DNA from 4 places in the Streptomyces sp. NPDC006872 genome. Region 2 is predicted to be linked to each of the others. Evidence: riboswitches for the same ligand, from Rfam matches in the RefSeq annotation. Region 2 holds a riboswitch; each other region holds the start of a gene.
What was found. Region 2 has a riboswitch for cobalamin ahead of ABZ725_RS36245 (cobalamin biosynthesis protein). Riboswitches for the same ligand answer to the same signal wherever they lie in the genome.
Positions count from the first base shown of each region.

Region 1 (4,203 bases), on a different contig from region 2:
CCGTCACAGCCGGCGCCCTCGACGGGCTGCTGATCGCCGACTTCTCCCGCATCCTGGCCGGGCCGTACGCCACCATGCTGCTCGGGGACCTGGGGGCCGAGGTGATCAAGGTGGAATCGCCGTCCGGCGATGACACGCGCACCTGGATGCCGCCGGTCCGGGACGGGGTGTCGACCTACTACCTGGGCGTCAACCGCAACAAGCGCTCCCTCGCCCTGGACCTCAGGAACGCCGAGGATCTGCGACTGGCCCAGGAACTGGTCTCGCGTGCGGACATCATGATCGAGAACTTCAAGCCGGGCGGTCTGGCCCGGTTCGGTCTGGACTACGCGACGGTCCGCACGGACAACCCCGGGCTGATCTACACCTCGATCAGCGGGTTCGGCACGGCCGGCGGGGCGTCCCTGCCCGGCTACGACCTGCTGGTGCAGGCGGCGTCCGGGCTCATGAGCCTGACCGGGGACGCGGACGGTCCGCCGTACCGGGCGGGGATCTCGGTGTTCGACGTCATGACCGGCATGCACGCCGCCATCGGGATCCTGGCCGCGCTCAACCACCGCAACGCGACCGGGGCCGGACAGCACGTCGAGGTCAACCTCCTCTCCTCCGCGCTGTCGGGCCTGGTGAACCACACCTCGGCCCACGTGGCCGGCGGTGTCGTCCCGCACCGGATGGGCAACGCGCATCCCAGCCTGTTCCCCTACGAACCGCTGCCCACGGCCGACAAGGACCTCATCGTCATCGCGGGCAACGACGGCCAGTTCTGCAGACTCTGCGTCGAACTGGGCCTGGACGAGCTGGTCGAGGACCCTCGGTTCGCCGGCAACGAGGCCCGGACCCGCAACCGCGAGCAACTGCGTCCGCTCCTGGTCGCCAAGCTCGAACAGCGCCCGGCGGACGAATGGTTCAGGAGACTGTCCGCGGCGGGTGTGCCCTGCGGACCGATCAACCACGTGGACGCAGGTGTCGCGCTCGCGGCGGACCTGGGGCTCGACCCGGTGGTCGCCCTGGGCAGCGGGCCGGACTCCGTGCCGATGATCCGCAATCCGATCACCTTCAGCGGCACCCCGCCCCGGCACGATCTTCCGCCGCCCGCCCTCGACCAGCACGGAGAAGAGCTACGGGCCTGGCTCGCGGCGGACAAGGAAACAGATCGATGACCGCCGGACAGCCCCGACCCGACTCCCAGCGTCGGCCTCAACCCCAGCCCCGGTACCCGACCGGTCTCGGGACCTCGGACGCCGCCACCATCAGCCTCCTCGGGCAGAACCTGGCGGAAGACCTGATGGGCCAGGTCGGCTTCGGCGAACTCGCGTTCTGGCTCACCGCCCGGCGCCGCCCCACCGCGGGCGAGGTGCGGCTCTTCGAGACGGTGCTGGTCGCGCTGGCCGACCACGGCTTCACACCCACCGCGATCGCCGCACGCATGACCCTGTTCTCCGCGCCGGAGTCCGTGCAAGGAGCCCTCGCCGCCGGGCTGCTCGGCGGCGGCTCCCGCTTCCTGGGCGTCACCGAGGACACCGGCCGCTTCCTCGCCGAGGTGCTCGCCGAGGCGAGCGCGGCGGACTCGGCAGGCTCGGCAGGCAAGCCCCTTCCCGCCACCGACGCGGGCTGGGATGCGCTGGCACGAGAGGCGCTGACGGAACGCAAGGCGGCGAAACAGCTCGTGCCCGGCCTCGGCCACCCGGTGCACAAGGAGGGCGACCCACGGACGCCGGTGATCGTCCGCATCGCGCGTGAGGAAGGGGTCTACGGCCCTCACCTCGCCCTGTTCGAGGCCGTCGGGCGGGTGGCGCCGGACGTCCTCGGTCGCGCGCTGCCCCTCAACGGCGCCGGAGTGTGCGGAGCGGCGCTCGCCGATCTCGGGCTCCCCGTCGAGCTGCTGCGCGGCTTCGCGCTGCTCGCCCGGACGGCCGGACTGCTCGGGCATCTCGCCGAGGAACTGCGCCGGCCCATCGCCCCCGACATCTACCGCTCGGTCGACCGCAACGCCCACTACGACCCTGACGAAGCGCCGTAGGACCGACCGGGGGACATCGGGGGCATCGGGGGCACGTGGGGCGAGCAGGCAATGCCATGGTAATTTTCGAACGCCAGTCGTATTCGTATACGCGGTAGTACGCGTGCACGGGTCAGGGAATCCGGTGGGAGTCCGGAACTGACGCGCAGCGGTGAGGGTGACGGGCGGGGCGGCAACCACTGGACGACGGCCATGGCCGGGTCTGGGAAGGTGCCCCGCCGGGGTGATCCCGAGTCCGAAGACCTGCTGGCAGCCGACCGTCCGAACGGGCCCCGCGCATGGGCCTCGACGCCTAGGAAGCCGCTTCGTGCATCTGTCACGTCCCGCCCGCTGTTCCGTCCTGCTCCTGTCCGGGGCACTGCTGCTGTCCGCCTGTGGTTCGGGCTCGTCGTCCGAGGGGGCTTCGGGCGCCGGCGCGTCCGCGAAGGCCGTCACGCTGGACAACTGCGGGCAGAAGGTGACCGTCGGGGCCCCTCCGGAGCGGGCCGTCTCGCTGAACCAGGGCACCACCGAGATCATGCTCTCGCTCGGCCTGGCCGACCGCATGGTGGGCACCGCCACCTGGACCGACCCGGTCATGAAGGGGCTGGAGAAGGCCGACGCGAAGGTGCCGCGACTCGCCGACAACCAGCCGTCGTTCGAGAAGGTGCTGGACGTCGAGCCGGACTTCGTCGCCTCCTCCTTCGCCTCCACGCTGAGCAAGGGCGGAGTGGCCCCCCGCGAGAAGTTCGAGGAGCTGGGGGTGCCGACGTACCTCTCGCCCGCCGACTGCGAGGGCAAGGACAACAGCGGCGGCGGCGACGGCTCGCGGACCGAGCCGCTCGCCATGGACACCGTGTACCGCGAAGTGCGCGAACTGGCGCGGATCTTCGGGGTGGCGGAGCGCGGCGAGAAGCTGGTCACGCAGCTCGAGGGCCGGGTGGCCGAGGCCACGTCCGGCATCGACGCCGGGGACGCCACCGTCCTGTACTGGTTCGCGAACCAGGAGTCCCCCTATCTGGCGGGCTGTTGCGGGGCGCCGGGCATCGTCACGAACGCGCTCGGCGCGAAGAACGTCTTCGACGACAGCACACAGGAATGGCCGCAGGTGAACTGGGAGACGGTCGCCGACCGCAACCCCGACGTGCTCGTCATCGGCGACCTCACCCGTAAGTCGCAGACGGCCGAGACCGCCGCGCGGAAGATCGCGTTCCTGGAGTCCAACCCGGCGACGAAGAACATGGACGCGGTGCGGAAGAAGCGCTACGTACTGCTCAGCGGGCAGGCCATGAACCCCACGATCCGCACCGTCGAAGGCGTGGAGAAGGTCGCCGCGGCGCTGCGCGCGTACGGGCTCGCCGGATGACCACCGCCCTGCGGTCGCCCGGGGTCCGACGGCTGCGGGCAGCCGCCGGGGCGCTGCGGGGCCTGGCCGGCCCGGTCGCCGGACTCGCGGTGCTGGCCGTGTCCGTCGCCGTGGCCATCACCATCGGGCCCGCGGACATCGGCGTCGGCGACGTCTGGTCCACGGTCGCCTCCCACCTGGGCTGGGGCGCCTCGGACCTGTCCCCCATCCGGGACGGCATCGTCTGGAACCTGCGGCTGCCGCGCACCCTCCTCGCCGCGGTGTGCGGTGCCGGGCTCGCCGTGTGCGGGGCGGTGCTGCAGTCGCTGCTGCGCAACCCGCTGGCCGACCCCTTCGTCCTGGGGGTCTCCTCCGGCGCGTCGACCGGGGCCGTCGTCGTGGTCGTCCTCGGGGTCGGCGGGAGCGTCGTGTCCGTGTCGGGGGGCGCGTTCGCGGGCGCGCTCGGCTCGTTCGCGCTGGTGCTGCTGCTCAGCCACACGCTCGGCGGGACGACGGACCGGGTGGTGCTGTCCGGTGTGGCCGCGATGCAGTTGTTCTCGGCCGTGACCTCGTTCGTCGTACTGACGGCGGCCGACGCGGAGACCACCCGGGGCGTGCTGTTCTGGCTGCTCGGGTCGCTCAGCGGCGCCGGCTGGACCGAGGTGTGGCTCTGCCTGGCCGTGCTGGCGCTCGCCCTGACGGTGTGCCTCGGGTACGCGCGCACCCTGGACGCCTTCGCCTTCGGCCAGGACGCGGCGGCCACACTCGGGGTCGCGGTGGTCCGGACCCGGCTGGTGCTGCTGTGCGTGACCGCGCTGTTGACGGCCGTGCTGGTGAGCGCGGCGGGCGCGATCGGCTT
Region 1 is NZ_JBEYIL010000008.1:257,383-261,585, forward strand. It holds gene ABZ725_RS24820 (CoA transferase) at 1-1,160, shown strand, start outside; gene ABZ725_RS24825 (citryl-CoA lyase) at 1,157-2,020, shown strand; cobalamin riboswitch at 2,081-2,286, shown strand; gene ABZ725_RS24830 (ABC transporter substrate-binding protein) at 2,328-3,365, shown strand; gene ABZ725_RS24835 (iron chelate uptake ABC transporter family permease subunit) at 3,362-4,203, shown strand, end outside.
Region 1: it holds a riboswitch for cobalamin, as region 2 does, so the genes downstream of both, ABZ725_RS24830 (ABC transporter substrate-binding protein) here and ABZ725_RS36245 (cobalamin biosynthesis protein) in region 2, are expected to answer to the same signal.

Region 2 (4,203 bases):
CGGCCGGTCCTCGGCGGCCCTGCGCATCAGGGCCTCGGCGAGGCCGCGTTCGCGCAGCCACTCCAGGGCCCGGACCGTGCCCCGGGTGCCGGGGACGACGACGAGGTCGGCGTCGGCGAGCTCCTCGGGCCGGTCCACGAACCGCACGACGACGCCCGGCTCGGCGGCCAGCGCGTCCACGTCGGTGAAGTTGGACATGAGGGGGACCGCGCAGACGGCGACCCGCAGCACGTCCTCGCCGACGGGCGGGGAGACGTTCGACTCCCGCACGGTCCCGCGCAGCGACACCCGAAGCCCGTCCTCCTCGTCGATCCCGAGCCCGTGCCGGAACGGCAGCACCCCGTAGGTCCGCCGCCCGGTGAGCCCGAGCAGCATGTCCAGGCCCGGCTCCAGAAGGCTCACATCCCCCCGGAACTTGTTGACGAGGAACCCGGCGACGAGTGCCTGATCCTCGGGGGAGAGGAGCGCGACGGTCCCGAAGAAGGACGCGAAGACCCCGCCACGATCGATGTCGCCGACGACGAGGACGGGAAGCCCGGCATTCCGGGCGATCCCCATGTTGACGATGTCGGTCCGCCGAAGATTGATCTCGGCGGGAGAACCGGCCCCCTCACAGATCACCGCGTCATACGTGCCCCGCAACTCGGCGAGACAGTCGAGAACGGTTCCCAGGAGTCTCTGCTGCCGTCCCCCGTGATAGCCGCGGGCGCTCATCTCCCCGACGGGCTTCCCGAGCAGCACGACCTGACTGCTCTGCTCGCCGCCCGGCTTCAGCAGCACGGGATTCATGAGCGCGGTCGGTTCGACCCGGCAGGCCTGGGCCTGCATGGCCTGCGCCCGCCCGATCTCGGCGCCTTCCTTCGTCACAAACGAATTCAGGGACATGTTCTGGGCCTTGAAGGGCGCGACCTTCACCCCCTGCCGCACCAGCCACCGGCAGATCCCGGCCGTGACGACACTCTTGCCGGCATCGGAGGTCGTGCCGGCGACCAGAAGACCGCCGCCCGTCATGAAGTACGCCCCTTCGCTTTCGCGTTCACCGTCGTGGCGAGAGCGCGCGCGGCGACGGTCACGCCGAGCGCGAGGAGGCCGACCCGGCGGGAGAGCCGCGCGGCACGTTCGATGTCCCGGGCGACGACGGGCCGCCCGGCCGCCGCGTTGAGCACGGGCCGGTGCTCGACCCGGCCGCCGTACGACAGGGTCCCGCCCAGCCGCACGCCGAGCGCCCCGGCGAACGACGCCTCGACGGGCCCGGCATTGGGACTGGGATGCCTGCCCGCGTCCGCCCGCCAGGCCCGAACGGCCCCGCGCGGATCGTCCCCGGCCACGGCGGCGAGCACAGCGGTCAGCCGGGCCCCCGGCCACCCGGCCAGGTCGTCGAGCCGAGCGGAGGCCCACCCGAAGCGCAGGTATCTCGGAGACCGGTGCCCGACCATGGCGTCCAGGGTGTTGACGGCCCGGAACCCGACCAGCCCCGGCACCCCGCCGACGGCCCCCCACACCAGCGCCCCCACGACGGCGTCGGAGGTGTTCTCGGCGACGGACTCCACCACGGCCCGGGCGATCCCGTCCGCGTCCAGCGCCTGCGGATCCCGCCCGCACAGATGCGGCAGCCGCTCCCGCGCGGCGTCGACGTCACCCGCTTCGAGGGCCCGCCCGATGCCCCGCGCCTCGCGGACGAGGGAGGAGCCCCCGACGACGGCCCAGGTGGCGGCGGAGGTGAGGACGACGGAGACGGCGGCGGAGGACCGTCCGCCGCGCGAGGCGGCAGCCCCCAGCCCGACGGCGCTCCCGGCGCACACCAGGGTGTGCAGGGCGCCCCACCCCCGATGATCCCGCCACAACACCCGCTCCACGCCACCCGCGGCCCGCCCGAAGGCGGCGACCGGATGCCCTCGGCGGGGATCGCCGAGGAACAGATCGCCGAGGAGGCCGGCGGCGGCGCCGTACGCGAAGACGCGATCGGCACGCACGGGCTCAGCCGGCCGTGGGGTCGGGCAGCGAACCGGTGCGGTACCTCAACGGCCCAGCGAGCATAGCGATATGTCCTCACTCAGGGTGTCCGCGCCCTGGTTCGACTAGACCGGCGGGGAGAGTTCCTGGCTCCCGGGGGCTTACTACCCCGGTGACAGTGGCGGGACCGCGCCGGATTCGCACCGGCTTCCTCTCCTACCGCCGTTGATGGCTCCGGCAGTCCACCACGGGCCCGGAACGGCCGTCAACTTGCCGTTGACCTGCGCGGGGAGAGTGTGCAGAACCCCACACCGCCACTACGACGGCCGCCACTCGCACCCGGCTCGCGGAGGAAAAAACGGACCGCCCTGTGCGGCTCGTCGAAGAGCCGCACAGGGCGGTGAGTGCCGTTGGCCGAGCGTCAGGCCACGATCAACGAGATCCCGTAGGCCACCGCAGCCGCGCAGGCGACGAAGCACGCGTACGCGCCCGTCACCGCGAGGGTGGCCGAGCCGCCCTCCGCCGTTGCGCGTTCCTGCCGCGACAGGCCCATGACGCCCAGGGTGAACAGGGTCACCAGACCCACGGTGACCACGAGGCTGACGCCGAAGACGGAGCCCAGGGCCGCCCAGTCGATCTTCATGCTGCTTCTCTTCCTTCGTACCGGGTGCGCGGGCTCAGACGGCCGGGGCCGTGGGCTCGACGGCCGTGGCGGTGGCTGCGGGGGACGGGATGGTGGCCGTCAGGCTGTCGGTGACCGGCGCCGTCGGGATCGCCGCCGGCTCCTCCGTCCCGTTGACGTTGGAGGCGTCGATGACCTCGCGCCGCGAGATCTTCCAGATCGCCGCGCTGGAGGCCACCAGGAAGATCGCGACCACCGCGGTGCCCCAGTCGCCCAGGTCGGTCACGGACTCGGCCAGCGCGCCGACCAGGGCCGCCGCCGGCAGCGTCAGGCCCCACGCGACGAACATCCGTGTCGCCGTCGACCAGCGGACCACTCCGCCCTTGCGGCCGAGCCCCGCGCCCATCACCGCACCGGAGACCGAGTGGGTGGTGGAGAGGGAGAAGCCGAGGTGGGAGGAGGCCAGGATGACCGTGGCCGCGCTGGTCTGGGCGGCGAAGCCCTGCTGCGGCTGGAGGTCGGTCAGACCCTTGCCCATCGTGCGGATGATGCGCCAGCCGCCGAGGTAGGTGCCGAGCGCGATGGCGAGGCCCGCGGAGAGGATGACCCAGGTGGGCGGATCCGAGTCGGGGGCCACGGCGCCGCCGGCGACGAGGGCGAGGGTGATGATGCCCATCGTCTTCTGCGCGTCGTTCGTGCCGTGGGCGAGCGAGACCAGGCCGGCCGAGGCGATCTGGCCGGCGCGGTAGCCCTTCGCCGCGGCCTTGCCGTCGGCCTTCTTGCCGAGGGTGTAGGACAGGCGGGTCGCCAGCATCGCCGCGATGCCCGCGACGATCGGGGCCGCGATGGCCGGGATCAGGACCTTGGTGACCAGGGCGTCGCCGTGCACCGCGCCCATGCCGGCCGAGGCGATGGTGGCGCCGATCAGACCGCCCATGAGGGCGTGCGAGGAACTGGAGGGCAGGCCCACCAGCCAGGTCAGCAGGTTCCAGAGGATGGCGCCGACCAGTGCGGCGAAGATGACCTCGGGCCGGATGCCCGTCTCGTCGACGAGTCCCTTGGAGATCGTGTTGGCGACCTCCACGGAGAGGAACGCGCCGACGAGGTTGAGCACGGCGGACATGGCCACCGCGACCTTGGGTCTGAGCGCACCGGTCGAGATGGTCGTGGCCATCGCGTTGGCGGTGTCGTGGAAACCGTTCGTGAAATCGAACGCGAGTGCGGTTACCACCACAATCGCGAGGATCAGCGAGAAGCTTTCCATTTACCCAGGCAATCGTTCGAAGTAATCGGCCGGTTGAACGTAAGTAACCTGGGTGAACGGAAGGTGAACTGAAGGGGGCTTGACGGTGTCCATTGGGGCGGGAGCGGGGCTCTGTTTCTTCTCTGTGCCGCCGGCGGCACAGACGCCGCACGGCTAGTCCCCTTTTGCGAACCTCTGCAGCCCGTCGGCGGAGCCGTTGAAGAGATTCTGGTCACCCGGCAGGCTGCCGCTGTCGGCGTACTGCCAGAAGGTCCACGTCGACCATCCGGCCGGCAGAACGCCCGCGTCGGCGGACCGGTAACGGGCGATCCACAGGGCGTGATCCGCGGCGAAGGCGCTGCTGCCGCCCGTGCACAGATTCCAC
Region 2 is NZ_JBEYIL010000015.1:67,776-71,978, reverse strand. It holds gene ABZ725_RS36250 (cobyric acid synthase) at 1-1,011, opposite strand, end outside; gene ABZ725_RS36245 (cobalamin biosynthesis protein) at 1,008-1,973, opposite strand; cobalamin riboswitch at 2,072-2,207, opposite strand; gene ABZ725_RS36240 (hypothetical protein) at 2,375-2,596, opposite strand; gene ABZ725_RS36235 (inorganic phosphate transporter) at 2,631-3,839, opposite strand; gene ABZ725_RS36230 (lysozyme) at 3,993-4,203, opposite strand, start outside.

Region 3 (4,203 bases), on a different contig from region 2:
ACCCGTTGGATCGAACCTCTCCGGCCCAGCAGCCCGGCAGCCGTCGTCCACCCAACGAACACGGTGAACGAGGCATGGCCACCGCCGTCCTGAGCGCCATGAGGAACTGACGACACCCCAGCAGGACATAAGCCGCGGGTCACCGGCAGGGAGCCAACTGTAAATCCTCGTCACAAGCAGGCTAACGCCGTACCCGCGGCATCCCCAGCCCTATCCACGAGATGATCTCCCGCTGGATCTCGTTGTTGCCGCCGCCGAAGGTGAAGATCACGGCGGAGCGGTAGCCCCGTTCGAGCTCGCCGTGCAGCACGGCGCCCGCGGAGCCCTCCTGGAGTGCGCCGGGGGCCGCGACGATCTCCAGCAGCCAGGCGTAGGCGTCCCGGCGGGCCTCGGAGCCGTAGACCTTGACGGCGGAGGCGTCCTGGGGGGTGAGGGTGCCGTTCTGGAGGGCGCCGACCATCTGCCAGTTCAGCAGCTTGAGCGCGTCGAGCTTCACATGGGTCTGGGCCAGCCGGCGGCGCACCCAGGGCAGGTCGACGACCCGGCGGCCGTCGGCGAGCTTGGTCTCCGTCGCCCAGCGCTGCACGTCGTGCAGGGCGCGGATGGCCATCGTGCCGTGCGCGGCGAGGGTCACGCGCTCGTGGTTGAGCTGGTTGGTGATCAGCCGCCAGCCCTGGTTCTCGGGGCCGACCCGCCGGGAGACCGGGACCCGGACGTTCTCGTAGTAGCTGGCGGTGGTGTCGTGCGAGGCGAGGGTGCGGATGACCGTGCAGGAGTAGCCGGGGTCGGCGGTCGGCACCAGGAGCATGGTGATGCCCTTGTGCGGCGGGGCCTCGGGGTCGGTGCGCACGGCGAGCCAGACCCAGTCCGCGGTGTCGCCGTTGGTCGTCCAGATCTTCTGCCCGTTGACCACGTACTCGTCGCCGTCGCGTACCGCACGGGTCTTGAGGGCGGCGAGGTCGGTGCCGGCGTCGGGCTCGCTGTAGCCGATGGCGAAGTCGATCTCACCGGCGAGGATCTTCGGCAGGAAGTCCGCCTTCTGCTCGTCCGTGCCGTACCGCATGATCGTCGGCCCCACGGTGTTGAGCGCCATCAGCGGCAGCGGCACGCCGGCCTGGGCGGCCTCGTCGAAGAAGACGAACTGCTCGATGGGCGTGAGGCCCCGGCCGCCGTACTCCTTCGGCCAGCCGACGCCGAGCCAGCCGTCCGCGCCGAGCCGGCGGATGGTCTTGCGGTAGAAGCGTTTCGCGGCGACCGGGTCGATGTGCCGGGCGTAGGCGTTGGCCGGCACCAACTCGGCGAAGTAGGCGCGCAGTTCGGTGCGCAGCCGCAGCTGCTCGGGCGTGTGGTCGAGGTGCACGGCGCCTCCTGGCTTCCCAAGGCCGGTGTCCGGACGGTGCTTCCCGAGGCCGGTGTCCGGACGGTCCTGACGGCGCACACGGTAGAACGTGTTCCAGAAATTGGGAATGGGGAGCGCGACGCCAGAAGGGCCCCGGAGCGGAAGCGCTCCGGGGCCCTTCGACCGTGCGGTGATCAGTGAGGTACCGGAGTCGGCTGGGCCGTCACCGCCGGCTTCCTGGCGGCCTCGGGGGCCAGCAGGCGCTCCGCGAGCACCCCGAAGACCAGCCCGAAGGCGGTCCACAGGGCTGCCTGCACGGCGAGGGCGGCAAGCCGGTACTGCCACAGCAGGGTGGCCGGGAAGTCCGCCGGAGCCTCGTTGAACGACGGCAGGAAGGCGTACGCCAGACCCACGACGAGGACGAAGAACCCGCCCGCCGCCAGCGTGGCGTTCCAGTTGCCCAGGCGCGGCGCGAGACGCCTGCCCAGGACGACGGCGCCGACCGCCAGCAGCACACTGAGCACGACCATCAGGAAGTACAGCGTGGTGCGCTGGTTGAGCGTGTCGGGATCCCCGACGGCCGGCGGGTTGGCGGGGTACTTCAGGAACGGGACGACGTACACCGAGACCAGCCCGGCGCCCGCCAGGAGCAGCGCGCTCGCGCGCGGCCCGAAGCGGCCGATCCGGCCGAGCGCGAAGCAGTACGCCAGGGCCGCGATGCCGCCGAAGGCGACTCCGTAGACGAGGACCCCGGTGGACAGGCCCGCGGTGGACTGCAGGGTGCGGCTGACGAGTTCCTCGCCGCCGTGCTCGTGGGCGTGCGCCTCCTCGAAGGCGATCGCCTCGTCGACGCGCGGTTCGCCCAGGAAGTAGGCGACGAAGAGGGCCACCAGGCCCGCGGCGAGTCCCGCGAGCATGCCACGGACCAGGAGGTTTCTGACAGTTGCGGAGTTCATGAGCGGATGCGCTTCCTCTTCGCTGTCAGTGGCAGGGGAAGCCGAGCAGGTGGCGGGCGTCGTGCACCCACTCGTGGACGCCCTCGCCGGACACCACGGACGTGGCGCCCTGTTCGGCGCCGACGAAGTACAGCAGGACCAGCATCAGGATGCCGAAGAAGACCGCCCACGGGACGATCGCCCCGATCGGCAGCTTCTCGGGGAGGGCGGTAGGGGTAGCGCTCGGCTGGACGGCGGACTGCGCCATGGCAGGACCTCCTGGGGGAACTCGCGTCCCGGCTCGGTGGTGCACAGGACGACGGTGCGGGTCTGACTCACCCGGCCCGCACCTGAGATGGGGGCCCGGCACACAGTGGCGCGACCGTGCCGGGCTTCCACCGGCTTCCGCTTGTCCGTCGTCGATGTCGATTTCGTCGAGGACCGTACCGCGAAAGTGCAGTTCCGGCCAAGGGCGCATGGACGGGGTACGGGAGCGGGACCGCCGGCCCGTCCGGCAGGATGACCTCCCATGACGGGTGAGGAACCGAGGGCGCCGCTCGGACGCACCGGGCTGGAGACCGCCGAGCACCCGCAGGTCGAGAACGTGCCGCCGACCCGCGCCGCCCGGCACCGGATCGCCTCGGCAGCGGCTTCCGCGACGGTCGCCGCACCGGCGGACCGACCCGTTGAGGTCGACGAGGCCGACGAGCAGTGGCACCGACTCGCCGTCCAGAGCGGCCTGTTCGACGAGGACGGCGTGCGCCTTCGCGAGGAGGTCGGGCACCGGGCCGCGACGGACCAGCGGCTGTCCACGGCCTCGACCTCGGGGCCTCGGCCTCGGCCGTACGACTGCTCGACGACCCGCACAGTCACATCCGTGACGCGGCCGACCGACGCCCGCGACTGCCCGCCCGGGTACCGAGCACGAGAGAAAGGCCTCGCATGACGAGCAGGCTGGTCCTGGTCTCCCCCGCACTCACGGCCGCCCTGCGCGAGGCGCGGTTCGACGACGGCGGTCCGCTCGACGACGTCGGGCTGCGGCAGGCCCGGGCGGCCGCCGGGACGCTGCCGACGGCCGAGCGCGTCTGGACGTCCCCCACCGTGCGCTGCCGCGAGACGGCCGCCGCACTGGGCCTCGACGCCGTGGACGCGCCCGGGCTGGCGGCGCTGGACGCGGGCCGCTGGCGGGGCGAGGCACTGGCGGACGTGGGGGCTCGGGAGCCGGACGCGCTGGCCGCGTGGCTCACGGACCCGGCGGCCGCGCCGCACGGCGGGGAGTCGGTGCGGGCGGTGTGCGAACGGGTGGCCGCCTGGCTGGACACGGCCGCACTGCAGCCGGGGCGGACCGTGGCCGTCGCCGAGCCCGAGGTCGTCCGGGCCGCGGTGGTGCGGGCGCTGGGAGCGCCGGAGTCGGCGTTCTGGCGCACCGACGTCCCGCCGCTGACGGCCGTGGAGCTCAGCGGCCGGTCGGGGCGCTGGAACGTACGGATGGGCCGCCCCCTGTGAGGCGCCCGCGGTGAGGGCGTTTGCGGTGAGGGCGTCTGCGCGCGGTCTCAGACCAGCGTGCCGATGAAGTCCGTGCAGGTCGCGGCGCAGGCGCGGCAGGCGGCCGCGCCCTCCTCGGCTCCCGGGTGCTTGTCGAAGGCGTGGGCGCACTCCAGGCAGACGGTCCGGCACCACTCCAGTTGGGCGCGGATGCCGGCCTCGTCCATCCGGCTGTCCTCGGACAGCACCCGGCAGGTCGCGTCGCACACCTCCGCGCACATGATGCCCTTGCGTCGCACGAGTTCGTCTCGTTCGGTCCCGTCCGGGTCCACGTGGCTCGCCCGCAGCGCACAGGCTCGCGCACATTCGGTGCACGCCTGGGCGCAGGCGAAGCGGTCCTCCAGGAATCGGAAGAGTTCCTGTTGGGATGTCGTCGAAGTCACC
Region 3 is NZ_JBEYIL010000012.1:134,460-138,662, reverse strand. It holds gene ABZ725_RS32420 (SGNH/GDSL hydrolase family protein) at 1-93, shown strand, start outside; gene ABZ725_RS32415 (acyl-CoA dehydrogenase family protein) at 182-1,360, opposite strand; gene ABZ725_RS32410 (CbtA family protein) at 1,534-2,295, opposite strand; gene ABZ725_RS32405 (CbtB-domain containing protein) at 2,321-2,542, opposite strand; cobalamin riboswitch at 2,578-2,735, opposite strand; gene ABZ725_RS32400 (hypothetical protein) at 2,804-3,220, shown strand; gene ABZ725_RS32395 (histidine phosphatase family protein) at 3,217-3,780, shown strand; gene ABZ725_RS32390 (ferredoxin) at 3,828-4,202, opposite strand.
Region 3: it holds a riboswitch for cobalamin, as region 2 does, so the genes downstream of both, ABZ725_RS32405 (CbtB-domain containing protein) here and ABZ725_RS36245 (cobalamin biosynthesis protein) in region 2, are expected to answer to the same signal.

Region 4 (4,203 bases), on a different contig from region 2:
CTGCCCGACTGGAGCCCCGAGGCGGCCCTGGAGCTGATGGACCTGCTGCGGGCCGAGACGGCGATCCTCTCCGTCTCCACCCCGGGCGCCGGCTTCCTCACCCACCCCGGCGAGGCCGCCGGTCTGGCCCGACGGCTCAACGACCACTCGGCGTCCGTCGCCGCCGAACACCCCGACCGCTTCGGGTGGTTCGCCACACTGCCCATGCCCGACATCCACGCGTCGGCGCAGGAGGCGGAGCGGGCCCTCACCGAACTCGGGGCGGACGGGGTCACCCTGCTCGCCAACAACCAGGGCGTCTACCTGGGCGCCGAGGGCCAGGACTCACTGTGGCGAGTGCTCGACGAGCACGGCGCCGTCGTCTTCGTCCACCCCGCCGAACTCCCCGCACCCGCCGTCGACGGAATCCCCCCGTTCGCCGCCGACTTCCTCCTCGACACCACCCGCGCCGCCTACCTCCTCGTCCGCAACGGCATCCCGCGCCGCTACCCGAACATCCGCTTCGTCCTCAGCCACGCCGGCGGCTTCGTCCCCTACGCCTCCCACCGCATGGCCGTCGCCATCGCCGCCGACACCGGACGCAGCCCTCTCGACACCCTGGACGACCTGCGCGGCTTCTACTACGACACCGCCCTCTCCGCCAGCCCCGCCGCCCTGCCCACCCTGCTCGCCTTCACCCGCCCCGGACACGTCCTGTTCGGCAGCGACTGGCCCTTCGCCCCCGCCCCCGCCTCCCAGTACTTCGCCAACGGACTGGACAGCGGCGTGGACCCCCGCACCCTCGCAGCCGTCAACCGCACCAACGCCGAAGCCCTCTTCCCCCGCCTGGCCACGAACCCGCCCAGGCGGGCATCTGCCCGGCCGCTCCCGGTGCGGCTGCGCCAGTCCGCCCAACGGGCCGGCGCCCGCCTCTTCTACAAGCTCATCCAGCCCGGAACCAACTGAGAGCCGGACCGGCACCCGCGGAACGCCGTTCTAGCGGCCGCGGTTCAGCAGGAGCCCGACTGCCGGGCGGCAGGGGCGGCCCAGATCGGCGCATCGCCTCTCGAAGTCGGGCGGGAGCCGGCCGCGTCCGAGCAGTCCGGGGTGGGCGGGGAACGCTGTGACGGCGGCCAGGACGAACAGCAGGGACGCCCAGGGCGTGTGGAGCTGGACTGTCGTCTGCTGTCCGTTGTGGATGTTGCGGAAGCTCTGACGTACCGTCAACTACTGGTGTGTCGTGGCCACTTTACTGACCGGGTAGGGCAATTGGCGGCAACCGGTGGTCTACTGAGGTACATGCCCCTTATGGACGATGAGCGGGAAGCTCTCATCATGGGTGCGGTCATCGCGGGAGGCGGGTCGGCGATCCTCCTCGTCGGCGGGCTCATCTGGGGATTCCCGTGGCAGGTGATCCTGCTCGTTGTGGCTTTCACGGTCGTGCTCGGGGTCGCGCTCTCCGCCATGACGTTGGCCGAGGTACGGCGTGACGCGGAGCGGCAGGCGCGCAGCCGCGCGATGCTGGCCGCGTGGGCGGGCCGCAACGGAGGACGTTGCGAGATCGACTTGGCCGCGCTCACCGCCGACGGGGAGGAGTGGAAGCTGCCGGCGAGCCCGCTCTTCCGCGGCGAAGTGCTGGCCGTGGTGCACCGGGACGGTGTCGAAGTGGGCATCGCCTGCTTGATCGTCGACGAAGGCCTCGAGGGGGGAAACAGCTGGTACACGGCGATCCTGGTCCGTCTCGCCGAGGAGCGGCCGCCGGCCCGACTGCGCCGCCGGGAGATACACCGACTGGATCTGCCGCAGGGCGTGGAATCGGTGGAGATCGGTCGCCAGGAGCTGTGCGTGCGGTACGCGGGCTGGCCTGATGCGTCACCGGTGCTGGACACGCGGGTCGACGCAGCCGTCCGCCTGGCGGCGAGCCTGCAGGGGGCGTGACAGGGCTCCAGCCTCGGGGAGGCGCGGGGGGGCGCTTCCCTCCCCCGGGCCGTTCCACACACGTCCGCCATGTGGCTCACCCCACCATCCGAATGCCGGACACCATGGGCCGCATCCCTGAAGGCCGCCGTACGGTGGCTGGTGCAGCTGGTTCGCCCCGTCCGCCAGGCGGGATGCGTCGCAAGAGGGAACCCGGTGGGAATCCGGGACTGCCCCGCAGCGGTGAGCGGGAACGACCGCCGTCATACGCACTGGGTCCACGAAGGGCCTGGGAAGCGACGGCCAGTAGGTGTCTCGTACGACTTCGTACGACCAAGACGTGCCCGCGAGTCCGAAGACCTGCCAACTGCCCGCACACGAACCACTCGTGCGCGGACATCCCGGTGACCTCGTGGGCGGGTCGGCGTACATACCGGACGGACGACTGCGCCGTACCCTGCGCAGTCGGTCGCCGTCCGGTTCGTCACCCCTTCGCGCTCGCGTCCCGTCGCCGGGATCTCAGGGATTCGTCTCGCGAAGGAGATCTCCGTGACCACCAAGCCCGCAGCCGCGGCAGCACGGGCCACCGTGTACGGCTACCCCCGCCAGGGCCCGAACCGGGAACTGAAGAAGGCCATCGAGGGCTACTGGAAGGGCCGCATCACCGCCGACGCCCTCCGGACCGCCGCCGCCGAACTGCGTGCCGGCAACTGGCGGCAGATCGCCGAGGCCGGCATCCACGAGGTGCCCACCGGTGACTTCTCGTACTACGACCACGTCCTGGACACCACCGTCATGGTCGGCGCGATCCCCGACCGCCACCGGGCGGCCGTCGAAGCGGACGCCCTGGACGGCTACTTCGCCATGGCGCGCGGTACCCAGGACGTCGCGCCGCTGGAGATGACCAAGTGGTTCGACACCAACTACCACTACCTCGTCCCCGAGTTGGGCCCGGACACGGTCTTCACGACCGACTCCACCAAGCAGGTCGCCGAGTTGGGCGAGGCCCTGGCCCTCGGACTCACCGCCCGTCCCGTCCTGGTCGGCCCGGTCACCTATCTGCTGCTGGCCAAGCCCGCCCCCGGCGTGCCGGCGGACTTCGACCCGCTGACCCTGCTGGACCGTCTGCTCCCGGTGTACGCCGAGGTCCTCGCCGACCTGCGGGCGGCGGGCGCGGAGTGGGTGCAGTTGGACGAGCCCGCCCTCGTCCAGGACCGCACCCCGGCCGAGCTGAACGCCGCCGCCCGCGCCTACCGCGACCTCGGGGCCCTCACCGACCGGCCCAAACTGCTGATCGCCTCCTACTTCGACCGGCTGGGCGAGGCCCTGCCGGTCCTGGCCAAGGCGCCCGTCGACGGGCTCGCCCTGGACTTCACCGACACCGCCGCAGCCAATCTCGACGCGCTGGCAGCCGTGGGCGGGCTGCCGGGCAAGCGTCTGATCGCCGGTGTCGTCAACGGCCGCAACATCTGGATCAACGACCTGTCGAAATCCCTCGCCCTGCTCGGCACCCTGCTCGGCCTGGCCGACCGGGTCGACGTGGCCGCCTCCTGCTCCCTGCTGCACGTCCCCCTCGACACGGCCTCCGAACGGGACGTCGACCCGCAGATCCTGCGCTGGCTCGCCTTCGCCCGGCAGAAGACCGCCGAGATCGTCACCCTCGCCAAGGGGCTGACCCACGGCACCGGTTCCCTCTCGGCGGAACTGACCGCGAACCGGTCCGACCTGGCCTCCCGGATGAACTCCCCCGTCACCCGCGACCCTGCCGTCCGGGCCCGCGCCGAGGCCGTCACCGATGCCGACGCCCGCCGCTCCCAGCCCTACGCCGAACGGGCCGCGGCCCAGCGCACCCACCTCGGCCTGCCGCTCCTGCCGACCACCACCATCGGCTCCTTCCCGCAGACCGGCGAACTGCGCACCGCCCGCGCGGACTTGCGGGCCGGCCGGATCGACACGGCCGGCTACGAGGAGCGGATCAGGGCCGAGATCCAGGAGGTGATCGCCTTCCAGGAGAAGACCGGCCTGGACGTCCTGGTGCACGGCGAGGCCGAACGCAACGACATGGTCCAGTACTTCGCCGAACAGCTCACCGGCTACCTCGCCACCCGGCACGGCTGGGTGCAGTCCTACGGCACCCGTTACGTCCGCCCGCCGATCCTGGCCGGCGACGTCTCCCGCCCCGAGCCGATCACCGTGCGCTGGACGACCTACGCCCAGTCCCTCACCTCACGCCCGGTCAAGGGCATGCTCACCGGCCCGGTCACCATGCTCGCCTGGTCCTTCGTCCGCGACGACCAGCCCCTCGGC
Region 4 is NZ_JBEYIL010000002.1:778,566-782,768, reverse strand. It holds gene ABZ725_RS08490 (amidohydrolase family protein) at 1-945, shown strand, start outside; gene ABZ725_RS08485 (hypothetical protein) at 976-1,206, opposite strand; gene ABZ725_RS08480 (hypothetical protein) at 1,315-1,917, shown strand; cobalamin riboswitch at 2,049-2,279, shown strand; gene metE (5-methyltetrahydropteroyltriglutamate--homocysteine S-methyltransferase) at 2,446-4,203, shown strand, end outside.
Region 4: it holds a riboswitch for cobalamin, as region 2 does, so the genes downstream of both, metE (5-methyltetrahydropteroyltriglutamate--homocysteine S-methyltransferase) here and ABZ725_RS36245 (cobalamin biosynthesis protein) in region 2, are expected to answer to the same signal.